Regions from separate parts of the Exiguobacterium sp. UBA3968 genome, predicted to be linked through region 4. Evidence: riboswitches for the same ligand, from Rfam matches in the RefSeq annotation. Region 4 holds a riboswitch; each other region holds the start of a gene.
The links. A riboswitch is a leader RNA that binds a small molecule or an ion and turns the genes downstream of it on or off. The one in region 4 is predicted to bind S-adenosylmethionine.

Region 1 (3,132 bases), 250 kb from region 4:
CCAAGCGATGCGATGTAATCTAGCTTGTCGATGACACCTCGCAAATCACCGATGCCGTCCCCATTCGAATCCTTAAAACTGCGCCAATAGACTTGATAGACGACTGCTTCTTTCCAGCTAGCTCGCTTCATCTCCTCACTCCTCTCCCTACTCTCTATTCCCGCTCCACATATCTGTACCTGTTTATTGGACGATTTTTTTGAATTTCAAAAAAGTTCTTTTCTTTTGACTGAATATTCGTTATCCTTGACGACAATACTACGAAGGAGGCACACATCCATGAAACATTTCGCTCCATCCATCGCCATCGATCGGCTTCCTGCTCCCGTTTTCGCTGAACTTGCGAACCGGATCGGTGCTGTGAAAGCTGCCGGACATGATGTCATCACCCTTGGTCAAGGAACACCCGATCAAACGACGCCCGTACATATTCTCGACGCCTTGAAACAGGCGATCGATGAGCCAACAAACCTTCAATATCCACCATTTCGTGGACATGATTTTCTAAAGCAAGCCGTCGCGAGCTTTTATGCGAACGAATTCGGCGTCACGATCGATCCGGCAACCGAGGTCGCAATTCTTCTCGGTAGTAAAGCCGGAATCGTCGCCTTACCACAAACAATCGTCAATCCTGGAGAAGGTGTCATCGTCCCGGATCCGGGGTACCCGGATTACCTGTCTGGAGCAGCACTTGCTGGTGCTTACCCGATTACGCTTCCATTGCTTGAGAAAAATAACTTCCTGCCGGATTACGATTTACTTGATACGACAGATGTCGAGCGCGCCCGGATGTTGTTCCTCAATTACCCGAGTAATCCGACAGGTGCGACAGCGACAGCACAAGCCTTCGAACAGACAGTTGCCTTCGCGGATGCCCATGATATTTGTGTCGTCCATGATTTAGCCTACGGTGGCATCAGCTTTGATGGTTCCACACGAAGCTTCTTGCAGACGGAAGGGGCGAAAGATGTCGGAATCGAGTTGTTCTCACTCTCGAAACGCTTCAACATGTCTGGCTTCCGAATCGCTTTCGCGATCGGAAATCCGTCCGTCATCTCAAGCATCGAGACGTATCAGGAACATCTCTACGTCAGTGCCTTCACACCGATCCAACATGCAGCGACCGTTGCCCTGACGAGTGACCAAACATGTGTCCGTGAGTTAAGTAGCTTATATGAAACACGACGCGATGCATTGTTTACGAAACTCGATGCAATCGGCTGGAGTGGACCACGACCGGGCGGTTCCTTCTTCGTATGGCTCCCCGTGCCGGAAGGATATACGTCCCAAAGCTTCACGGATCATCTGCTTGACGAAGCACACGTCGCCGTGACCCCTGGATCATTCTTCGGTGAATACGGCGAAGGATACGTGCGGATCAGCTTAATTGCTGACGTCGAACGGCTAGAGGAGGCCGTCGACCGAATCGGAACGCTCAACCTGTTCCGGACACCTGTTGCGGAATAATTCTGAAAAAACATTTGACAGATGGGAATCATTTCCGTTAAAGTAAATCCCAACAGCATAACTACTTATCGAGAGCGACCGAGGGATTAGGCCCAACGACGTCCGGCAACCACCTATCAGGAACGGTGCCACATCCTACAGAATGGATTCATTCTGAGAGATAAGTTACGAAATCTTACACTTTCGTCGCTTTTTTCTGGTTGCTCTGCTACTAGGAAAAAGCGACTTTTTTTGTACAAGGAGATGAGCAAATGATCGAATTCAAACAGATTACGAAACGGTTCGTCCGAGACCGGACCCCGATTTTCGCATTACGGGATGTCGATTTGACGATTCAAAAAGGAGAAATCTTTGGGATCATCGGCGAATCCGGTGCCGGTAAGAGTACGTTACTTCGTCTGATCAACGGTCTCGAGCATCCGACACAAGGAACGGTCAAGGTCGACGGTGTCTCGCTCGGTGGGATGTCAAAAGCAGATTTGCGTCAACTTCGTTTGCGGACAGGAATGATCTTTCAGCATTTTCAATTGATCCAGTCGCGTAATGTCGCAGATAACATTGCTTTCGCACTGAAGGCTGCTGGCGTCAAACGAGCAGATTTTCCAGAACGGATCCGTGAACTCGTCTCACTCGTCGGACTCGAAGGATTCGAAACGAACTTCCCGAGTCAGTTGAGCGGCGGACAAAAACAGCGCGTTGGGATTGCCCGGGCACTCGCGAATGATCCAACCGTCTTGTTATGTGACGAAGCGACCTCTGCCCTTGATCCGGTCACGACGCTGCAGATTTTAGATTTGTTGAAAGATTTGAATGAACGACTCGGATTGACGATCGTCCTCATCACGCATGAGATCGATGTCGTCAAACAGATTTGCCATCGTGTCGCGGTCATGTCGCAAGGGGAAGTCGTCGAAGTCGCCTCTACATACGATTTGTTCAGTCAAGCCAAACATCCGGTGACACAACATTACGTCGACACGGCACTCCAGATCGAGCTACCGGAACGCATCTTGCAAGCGACACCGGGAAAGATCATCCGCCTGCAGTTCACGGGCGAGAAGACCGGTGAAAGTACGTTGTCGGAAGCCATCCGTCGATACGATATCTCGGTCAGCATCCTGCACGGAAAAGTCGATTACATCCAAGACGTCGCTTTTGGTGTCCTAATCGTCAGCTTGACGGGATCCTCCGATCAAATCGCACCTGCCCTCGACTGGCTTGCGGCGGAACTTCATACACTCGAGGTGATTCAGGATGTGGCTTGATCGTATACAAACGATGTTACCCGAGTTGTTGAAGGCACTTGGTGAGACGGCGTGGATGGTTGGCATTTCGCTTGCCTTCGCATTGGTCGTCGGGATTCCACTTGGGATTCTCCTGTTCGTCACCGACCGCGGCTTATTCTTTCAAAACATTGCCATCCGACGTGTCCTTGACTTCGTCGTCAACATCGTCCGGTCCTTGCCGTTCATCATCTTGCTTGTTGCTCTCATTCCATTAACGAAGTTCTTGCTTGATAATACGATCGGTCCGACAGCAGCATCCGTCAGCCTCAGTGTCGCAGCGATTCCGTTTCTCGCACGACTCGTCGAAACATCACTGCGTGAGATTCCACCTGGTTTGATCGAAGCAGCGGAAGCGTGCGGAGCGAAACCGTTACGGATC
Region 2 (3,132 bases), on a different contig from region 4:
TTCATTCCCCAATGGATGAAGGAACTGAAATTGACGTATACAGGAACGCATCCGATCGCAGATTTGTCCGTGACGAACTATCCGGTGAAGATGTCGGATCCTGCTTACATGAACGATCGTGTTCGTTTCTTCTTGAACGCACAAACATGGTTCGATTTCATCGGGCAGGCAGACCTCAGTTTTGGTGCGCGCTTGCATGGAAATATCACAGCAACGCTTGCGGGTACGCCGAGTATCCTCATTCCAAAGGATGCACGAATGCGCGAACTAACGGATTATCATCAGTTGACGCATATTTGGGCGAACGACATCAAAGCGGATACACAATTATCCGACGTCGTAGCCAATGCTGATTTCCAAAGTCCAGTACGTGTTCAAGCACGTAACTTCGACAACTTCGTTGATTTCTTGAACGTGAATGATCTTGAACACATTTATCAAGAGACGAACTATCCTGAGAATGTACCGTTTGACCGTCAAATGGCGCAAGCGGAACTACTTCCACCGGTTCAACCGATTTCTGGCGTGAGTCTCGAAGAAGCAGTAGCTCGTTTCGAACGCTTCTTCCCAGAACAAGTGAAAAAAATCGCAGATACACAAATAAAGGCAAAAGAGAAATTAGCCGAAAAAGATAAAAAAATCGCGGATGCGCAAAAACAGGCAAAAGCGCAATTGGCCGAAAAAGATAAGAAAATCAAAGCATTGCAGAAACAGACAACGACGACTCAAAAAGATCAAGAAATTGCGGCGCTCAAAGCACAACTGGCTGCTCAAACGAAGAAAATGAAGCATCAGCAAGGAACATTGAACCGGAAAGCGGTTCGGGCAGCCTTAAAAACAGCGGATTTATTTGCTAAAAAATAAAACGTTCTAACATTCCGGATCATTACGATACGGAATGTTTTTTGGTAGGAGTATTCTGAATTGCGTTGACAATTCGGAAAAGACTTGATAGGGTTAGGAACAATTACATACTTATCCAGAGAGGTGGAGGGACTGGCCCTATGAAACCTCAGCAACAGGTCGAAAGATACTGTGCTAATTCCTGCGGGTGTTGCACCCGATCGATAAGATTTCCGAATTGTCGACCGACGCATCCGTGAGGATGCGTTTTTTGTTTGAAATAGGTGGAACGAGGAGGAAATGGATTCATGAAAACGAGCGGAGCTTTTCGACGCAAGATGGAATCACGTCATCTGATCATGCTGTCGTTAGGAGGCGTCATTGGAACAGGATTATTTTTAAGTACAGGTTATACGTTGGAACAAGCGGGACGTGTCGGAACGATTTTGTCGTATTTGATCGGAGCCGTCGTCGTCTACTTAGTCATGCTAAGTCTTGGCGAACTCGCTGTACACATGCCGGAAACCGGATCATTCCATAAGTACGCAACGAAGTATATCGGACCCGGTACCGGTTATACGGTGGCCTGGCTCTACTGGCTGACGTGGACGGTCGCCCTTGGTTCAGAATTCACGGCAGCAGGCATTTTAATGCAACGTTGGTTCCCGTCGATTCCAGTCTGGGTGTTCAGTGCATTATTCGCTGCGATGATCCTTGGTATCAACGTCTTGAAGGTCCGCGTATTTGCTGAAGTCGAGTTTTGGTTCTCCGCCATTAAGGTCGTAACGATCATTGCTTTCATTTTACTTGGTGCGGGAGCCATCGTTGGCTTCATCCCATTACAAGATGGTAGCCCAGCACCATTCTTTTCTTCCTTAACGGAAGGAGGATTGTTTCCAAATGGAGCATTTGCGATCTTCATGACGATGCTTGCTGTGAACTTTGCTTACTCAGGAACGGAATTGATCGGCGTCGCAGCGGGTGAAGCGGTCGATCCGAAGCGGACGATTCCGCTTGCGATCCGAACAACGATTTTGCGACTCGTCCTCTTTTTCGTCGGTACGATCATCGTATTAGCCGTCTTATTGCCAACGGAAGGGAAGGGCGTGCTCGAAAGTCCGTTCGTTGCGGTGTTCGAACGAATCGGAATTCCGTATGCGGCAGACGTGATGAACTTCGTCATTCTGACAGCGATCTTGTCGGCAGCGAACTCTGGGCTTTACGCTGCCTCCCGGATGCTTTGGTCGCTTGCGAACGAACGCATGATTCCGCGCTTCTTCGCCCAGGTGACGCCCAGTGGGGTTCCACTTCGAGCTGTATTGTTCAGCATGCTTGGCGGAGGACTTGCTTTGCTGTCTAGCATCTATGCAGCAGGAAGTGTCTATATTGCGCTCGTCTCGATTTCCGGCCTTGCTGTCGTCGTCGTCTGGATGAGTATCAGCGTTGCGCAGTATCGCTTCCGGAAACAATTCCTCCGCGAAGGGCATACGGTCGACGAATTGGTCTATCGTACACCACTCTTTCCATTGGTACCGATCGCCGCTTTCGTCGTCTGTTTGATTTCCCTGATTGGTATCGGATTTGATCCGACGCAACGAGTCGCCTTGTATTGCGGTATCCCATTCATCGTGATCTGTTATGTCGTTCATGCGTTCACGAATTCTTCTCAGAAACGGAGTGTTGAAGATGTCCCGAATCAAAAATCCAGTTGATCAACGATTACAGGAAGTTCCTTTCCTAATTTTAGATGGTGCGCTTGCGACTGAACTCGAACAAAAGGGATTCGACCTGAACGATCCACTCTGGTCAGCACGCCTCTTAATCGAAGCACCGGAACAGATTGAGCGTGTCCATCACGATTACTTTGAAGTGGGCGCCGATGTTGCGATCACCTCAAGCTATCAAGCAAGTATCGAAGGATTCAAGCAACGTCACATCACGACCGAGGAAGCACAAGCGTTAATTCGACAAACGGTTACCTTAGCGCAAGATGCACGGACGCGTAGCGGAAAGAGTGCCGCATTGATTGCGGGATCAGTTGGTCCTTATGGTGCCTACTTAGCAGATGGTTCTGAGTATCGCGGTCATTATGGTGTGTCAGCAGATGTGCTAGAAGCCTTCCACAGACCGCGCATCGAAGCCTTGATTGAAGCGGGGGCTGATCTGCTGGCATTCGAGACGATTCCGTCGCTTGAGGAAGCTGTCGTGTTGTTCGGGATTCTCGAAGCGTTCCTGGAAGTATCTGCTTGGCTGACGTTCTCGCTTCAAGATGCGACGCACATCAGTGAG
Region 3 (3,132 bases), 420 kb from region 4:
TCTGGACGATCAACCGTGTCAACGGGATGATCGCAACAAGTAAGATGATGAACGGAATTGAACGGAAGATATTGACGATACTGTTGAAGAATGTGAACAGCGGGACGTTCTCGAGCAATGCCCCTTTCCGGGTGACGACGAGCAGGATGCCGAGTGGTAAACCGATCAAAGTTGAAAATAATAACGACACTGACACCATCGTCATCGTCTGCAAAAATGCTGTCCAGATATCACTGTAGTTAACTAGCATCAGCAAGCACCTCCTCGACGGTCACCTGTGCCTGATCGATGTACTGTAAGGCCCGTTTTACTTCGATTGTTTCACCGATCAGTTCAACAAGTAATGTACCGAACGGTGTTTCCTGTAACTCCGTGATGCTACCGTGCAGGATGTTGACATCGACGTCGAAGCGTTTTGCGACTTGCGATAAGAGTGGTTGCCCGGTGTGATGTCCGAGAAAATGAATCTTATAGATCGGATGCGCATTCCGTGACTCGATCAACTGACGAATTGATGCCGGAATTTCATCATGCATGACGGAGCGGACGAAGTTTTTCGCTGTCTCGGTCTGCGGATTCGAAAAGACATCAAAGACTGTTCCTGACTCGATCAGCTTCCCGGCTTCGATGACGGCGACCCGGTCACAAATCTCCCGGATGACGCCCATCTCATGGGTGATCAAGAGAATGGTGATCCCGTATTCCGCATTGATGCGTTTTAATAACTGGAGAATATGATGTGTCGTCTGAGGATCGAGTGCTGACGTCGCTTCGTCACATAAGAGCACGGATGGTTGCGTCGCTAGTGCCCGGGCGATGCCGACACGTTGCTTTTGTCCGCCGGATAATTGATCCGGGTAATGATCCGCCTTATCCGCAAGATCGACGAATTCGAGTAATTCCGTCACCCGGCGACGAATCTCGTCTTTCTTGACACCTGCGAGAACGAGTGGTTTCGCAACGTTCGTAAAGACCGTGTTTGCATTCAATAGATTGAAGTGTTGAAAGATCATCCCGATCCGCTGTTTCGCTTGGCGTAATTTTTTTGGTGATAGTTGTGTTAAATCTTCTCCGTCGACCGTCACTGTTCCTGACGTCGGTCGTTCTAACAGGTTGACGCAGCGGAGCAATGAACTTTTCCCGGCACCGCTAAAGCCGATGACACCGAAGATTTCGCCTTTCTCGATCGTCAGGTCGACACCGTCGAGTGCTGCGATCGTCTGATCCTTCGTGACGTACGTTTTTTTGACTTGATGAAATGCAATCATTCCGTTTTCCCCCTTCATTCAACAAAAAAGGTCCCTTCTTGAGAAACAAGAAGAGACCTGGATCCGCACAATGGCAGAATCCACTCCACTCATCTCTCAGACATCTGTCTGATGGAATTGGCACAGTGCTCATAATGAGTCTGTTGCCGAGGTTTCGTAGGGCCAGTCCCTCCACCTCTCTGGATAAGTATTGCGGTATGAAATTCGTATGTGTGTTGTTGCGTTGTTGCTTATGTCGTAAAACTAATTTTTACATTACGGGTCGAACCTTTAAAAGTCAACCAACTTTGCAAAAATAATCCATTTGGCGCATATCGATTGAGTCATAAGTTATGAGTTAGCTGAAAGAACAAATCACGATTCGTCCAGAACGATTTGACAAGGCATTTTCGGTCGTGCTACCATCGTTTCAATGATTAATCCGACAATTCCAATATGATATTTATCAAGAGTGAACGAGAGACCTGGCTCTATGACTTCACGGCAACCTGCAATCTGTAAGGTGCTCCGACCAGCAAAGCGCGGCTTTGGATGATACGGTGAAAAACTCGTGGGCGTCCAAGCAGTGACGTTGACGAGTTTTTTTCACGAATGGAGGAAAAATAGTAATGATGAACTATCCTGTATTGACTGGTGCTGAAGCATTTTATCTTCAAGGTGGACCGATCGGCATTTTAATCTGTCATGGTTTTAATGCGACCCCGCAAAGTGTTCGGGACGTCGGTGAGGCATTTGCTGCTAAAGGATTCACTGTCTATGCTCCACGTTTGCGTGGTCACGGGACGAACGTCCGTGAGTTCGAACAATCGACTGCTCGATGTTGGAAGCAGAGCCTGCAAGACGGCTATGCACGTTTACAAGAAACATGCGATCAAGTCTTCGTCATCGGTCAATCGATGGGCGCGACGCTCGCACTATCGCTCGCCGCTGACGGGATTCCATTTTCAGGCATCATTACGATCAATGCCGCTCTCTCCGTTCCGTCTTATGAAGCACTGTCGTTTGAAGATGGTCCACAGTACTTACCTGAAGGGGCACCGGATATCAAACGGTCTGCTTTCGAAATCATCTATGACCTCGTTCCGAGTCGTTGTGCATTCGAACTCGTCCGCTTGATGGATGAGACGAAAGGACGCCTTGGATCGATCCTTCTACCGACATTGATTCTTTACTCGGCGACCGATCACGTCGTTCCGCCGTCGAGCTCGGATTACCTGCATCAGCATATCGGGACGAATGATAAACGAATCTACTGTCTCCTCAACTCGTACCACGTCGCGACCCTCGATCATGATCAGGATTTGATCGTGCGTGAGACGATTCGTTTCATCGAACGCTCGAGTCGTTTCTCACAGGAAACGGGATAATAAAAAAAAACAGCTATTCGTCTTCACTTAGAAGCGAACAGCTGTTACATCAAAGGACGACCATCATCGGTTCGTCTTTTTTGTTTATCCTTTTTGGTGCTGCATCGTTTGGAGCGGCTTCGGCTTTCCTGGCACTTCATGGCAGTGGCGGCACCGTGGCTCATACGATTCTGAAGCGCCGACTAAAATGATCGGATCATCATAGTTCGCTGGTTTTCCATCAATCAAACGTTGTGTCCGGGAAGCCGGATCGCCACATGAGAGACAGATCGCCTGAAGTTTCGTCACAAATTCTGCGCGCGCCAGTAATTCCGGCATCTTGCCAAATGGCTCTGCCCGGAAATCCTGATCGAGTCCTGCACAAATGACGCGTTTTCCGTCTTGCGCAAGTGCTTCGATGACTTGAACGATCTCATCATCAAAGAATTGAACTTCATCAATTCCGACAATTTGTGTTTCTTCCGCTACTGCTGCATAGAGATCACGACTCGTCGCCA
Region 4 (3,132 bases):
TCCGCTTGCCCAAACACTTCTTCCGTCATCTCACTAAGTTCTTCAAAACCAAATGAGGTCAGGAATTGACGCGCTTTATAGTTACGTGCTTCCACGTAGACTTCGAGTGGGACGGCTCCTTGTCGTTCGAGTTCACGAATCAGACGTCTTCCGATTCCGTTTTGCTGATATTCCGGCAAGACGTAAAGCCGAATGATCTCCCATGTTCCTTCGACATCAACAGCATGAATGAAACCGACGATTTCCTCGTCGATGATTCCGACATAAAAATACTCTCCCCGTGCTTCTTCCGCCGTCCGGATCGCACGAACGACTTCTTCTTGCGGATACGCCTCCTGCACGAAATGCGCTTTCGAACGTTCGGAATAGATTTCTTCATACGTATCCAACCAAGATGTGATAGCAATGTCATGAATACGTCCTGCATCAGCTGGAATAGCTTCGCGTATTTCCATAATCGGAACCCCCCTTTATACTCATACAAATCGACTCATGTACTTTTACCCTTTTCTAGAAAAAACATTCGTTTCCTGCAAAGTTCCGCGGAAACAAAAAAGCCCGAAAACCCACGTAGGATTTCCGGACTTTTTGATTATGCGAAACGTTTTGCTTGTTCTTCAAGAACTGCTGCTTTATCTGTTTGCTCCCATGGAAGCTCAACATCTGTACGACCGAAGTGACCGTATGCAGCTGTTTGACGATAGATCGGACGACGGAGATCAAGCATGTTGATGATTCCAGCCGGACGAAGATCGAAGTTTTCAGCAACCAATTCGACGAGTTGTGCTTCAGGAAGTTTTCCTGTGCCGAATGTATCAACTGCGATTGATACAGGGTGCGCGACACCGATTGCGTACGCAAGTTGAACTTCTGCTTTGTCTGCAAGACCTGCAGCAACGAGGTTCTTCGCGACGTAACGTGCTGCGTATGCAGCTGAACGGTCGACTTTTGTTGGATCTTTACCTGAGAATGCTCCACCGCCGTGGCGTGCGTATCCACCATACGTATCAACGATGATCTTACGACCAGTCAATCCAGCATCTCCTTGTGGTCCGCCAATGACGAAACGACCAGTTGGGTTGATGAAGAATTTCGTTGCTGCGTCGATGTATTCAGCCGGGATGACCGGTGTGATGACGTGTTCTTTCAAATCAGCTTGGATTTGCTCAAGCGTAACTTCTTCCGCATGTTGTGTCGAGATGACGATCGTATCGACACGAACCGGCTCGTTGTTCTCGTTGTATTCGACCGTGACTTGTGTTTTTCCGTCCGGACGAAGGTAGTCGAGTTGACCGTTTTTACGCACTTCTGCCAAACGGCGTGCGAGACGGTGCGAAAGCGAAATTGGAAGTGGCATGAGTTCTGGTGTTTCTTTCGTTGCGTAACCGAACATAAGACCTTGGTCTCCTGCACCGATTGCATCGATTTCTGCATCAGACATGCTACCTTCACGTGCTTCAAGCGCTTGGTCGACACCAAGAGCGATATCTGCTGATTGCTCATCGATCGATGTCAATACAGCACATGTATCCGCATCGAAACCGTATTTCGCGCGTGTGTAGCCGATTTCACGAATCGTTTCACGAACGACTTTTGGAATGTCGACGTAAGTGGATGTCGTGATCTCACCTGCAACGAGAACGAGACCTGTTGTAACAGAAGTTTCTGCCGCAACACGTGCGTTTGGATCCGCTGCAAGAATCGCATCGAGGATTGAATCCGAAATTTGGTCACAGATTTTATCTGGATGACCTTCAGTGACTGACTCCGACGTGAATAGTCGGCGATTAAGGTTTGTCATGTATGACCCTCCCAAAAAAGAATTTGACGGTGTACTCATTTCCCCTAGTTGAGTGGGACGGTAAAATGAAAAAAACCTTTCCAAGTCCAAAAAATGGTCAGGGAAAGGTTGTGCGTTCTTCCTTTACCCTCTTATCGTTCGAAGTGTTTACTTCGCTTCAGGAGAGCACCTTTTCCCTCATTAATATATGAATTAATGTAGGACGGTTGCCGGGTTTCTTCGGGCCTTGTTCCCTCCACCTGCTCAGAATAAGAGTATCCGTTACGAATTACATGATATAAAGTTGTACCTACTCTGTCAAGCAAGGTTTCAAATTCTAGTCGAAACTTTTTAAAAGAGATGTTAAACTATTAATGCTGAAAGCGTTTCCAGATAAATAGAAATCAGCACCAGAAAATGATTGCGCTCCCTTTAGTATGTCATATATAATGAATGTGTCATACTAAATGCAGTGAGCCAAAACCAACGTAGGGGAAAGGTGGGGTCAGGATGCCGATGACGGTCCTGAATATCGAAGAACTACTCAAGAAAGAGCATGTGTTCAAACAACTATCTGTTGCTGAACTTGTCGAACATGCGATTCGAAACGAAGAAGGTGTCCTTGCTGAGAACGGCGCACTATCTGTAGAAACGGGGAAATTTACAGGTCGTTCACCAAAAGATAAGTTCATCGTCCGTGATTCTTCCTGCGAGTCTCACATTGATTGGGGTCATGTTAACCAACCGATGGATGGAGACAAATTTGAACAATTGTTACAAAAGGTTCTTCGTTACATGAACGAGGCCGATCAGCTCTACTACACAGAAGCTGCTGCTGGGGCAGATACGCACTTCACCCTTCCGGTTCGTGTGCTCACACAATACGCTTGGCATAACCTGTTTGCCAAACAACTCTTTTTACGCGAGTATCCTGAAGTGGCTGCCTTCGAACCGTTCACGGTCGTCTACGCGCCACATTTCAAAGCAGATCCTACCGTTGACGGAACGAATTCCGAGACATTCATCGCCATGTCGTTCGAACACCGGATCGTCTTGATCGGCGGAACCGAATATGCGGGCGAAATCAAAAAATCGATCTTTTCTGTCATGAACTACCTCTTACCACAAGAAAATGTCCTTTCGATGCACTGTTCAGCAAACGTCGGACACGAAGGCGACGTCGCCTTGTTCTTCGGTCTATCCGGTACTGGTAAGACCACCCTGTCAGCAGACGATAGCCGTCAATTGATCGGTGACGATGAGCATGGTTGGTCGCATGACGGCGTCTTCAACATTGAAGGTGGATGTTATGCGAAGACGGTCAATCTGTCACGCGAAAAAGAACCGCAAAT

Region 1: it holds a riboswitch for S-adenosylmethionine, as region 4 does, so the genes downstream of both, B3S86_RS11485 (methionine ABC transporter ATP-binding protein) here and metK (methionine adenosyltransferase) in region 4, are expected to answer to the same signal.
Region 2: it holds a riboswitch for S-adenosylmethionine, as region 4 does, so the genes downstream of both, B3S86_RS13615 (amino acid permease) here and metK (methionine adenosyltransferase) in region 4, are expected to answer to the same signal.
Region 3: it holds a riboswitch for S-adenosylmethionine, as region 4 does, so the genes downstream of both, B3S86_RS12295 (alpha/beta hydrolase) here and metK (methionine adenosyltransferase) in region 4, are expected to answer to the same signal.

What each region holds. Positions count from the first base shown of each region.
Region 1 covers NZ_DGCW01000005.1:1,885,273-1,888,404, forward strand. Annotated here, with positions in the region: gene B3S86_RS11475 (alpha-glucosidase) at 1-131, opposite strand, end outside; gene B3S86_RS11480 (aminotransferase class I/II-fold pyridoxal phosphate-dependent enzyme) at 280-1,467, shown strand; SAM riboswitch class I at 1,530-1,634, shown strand; gene B3S86_RS11485 (methionine ABC transporter ATP-binding protein) at 1,719-2,732, shown strand; gene B3S86_RS11490 (methionine ABC transporter permease) at 2,722-3,132, shown strand, end outside.
Region 2 covers NZ_DGCW01000007.1:170,348-173,479, reverse strand. Annotated here, with positions in the region: gene B3S86_RS13620 (polysaccharide pyruvyl transferase family protein) at 1-864, shown strand, start outside; SAM riboswitch class I at 973-1,074, shown strand; gene B3S86_RS13615 (amino acid permease) at 1,152-2,555, shown strand; gene mmuM (homocysteine S-methyltransferase) at 2,530-3,132, shown strand, end outside.
Region 3 covers NZ_DGCW01000005.1:2,059,068-2,062,199, forward strand. Annotated here, with positions in the region: gene B3S86_RS12285 (methionine ABC transporter permease) at 1-250, opposite strand, end outside; gene B3S86_RS12290 (methionine ABC transporter ATP-binding protein) at 240-1,268, opposite strand; SAM riboswitch class I at 1,355-1,458, opposite strand; SAM riboswitch class I at 1,708-1,809, shown strand; gene B3S86_RS12295 (alpha/beta hydrolase) at 1,877-2,635, shown strand; gene B3S86_RS12300 (thymidine kinase) at 2,720-3,132, opposite strand, start outside.
Region 4 covers NZ_DGCW01000005.1:1,637,240-1,640,371, forward strand. Annotated here, with positions in the region: gene B3S86_RS10220 (GNAT family N-acetyltransferase) at 1-455, opposite strand, end outside; gene metK (methionine adenosyltransferase) at 593-1,801, opposite strand; SAM riboswitch class I at 1,930-2,056, opposite strand; gene pckA (phosphoenolpyruvate carboxykinase (ATP)) at 2,291-3,132, shown strand, end outside.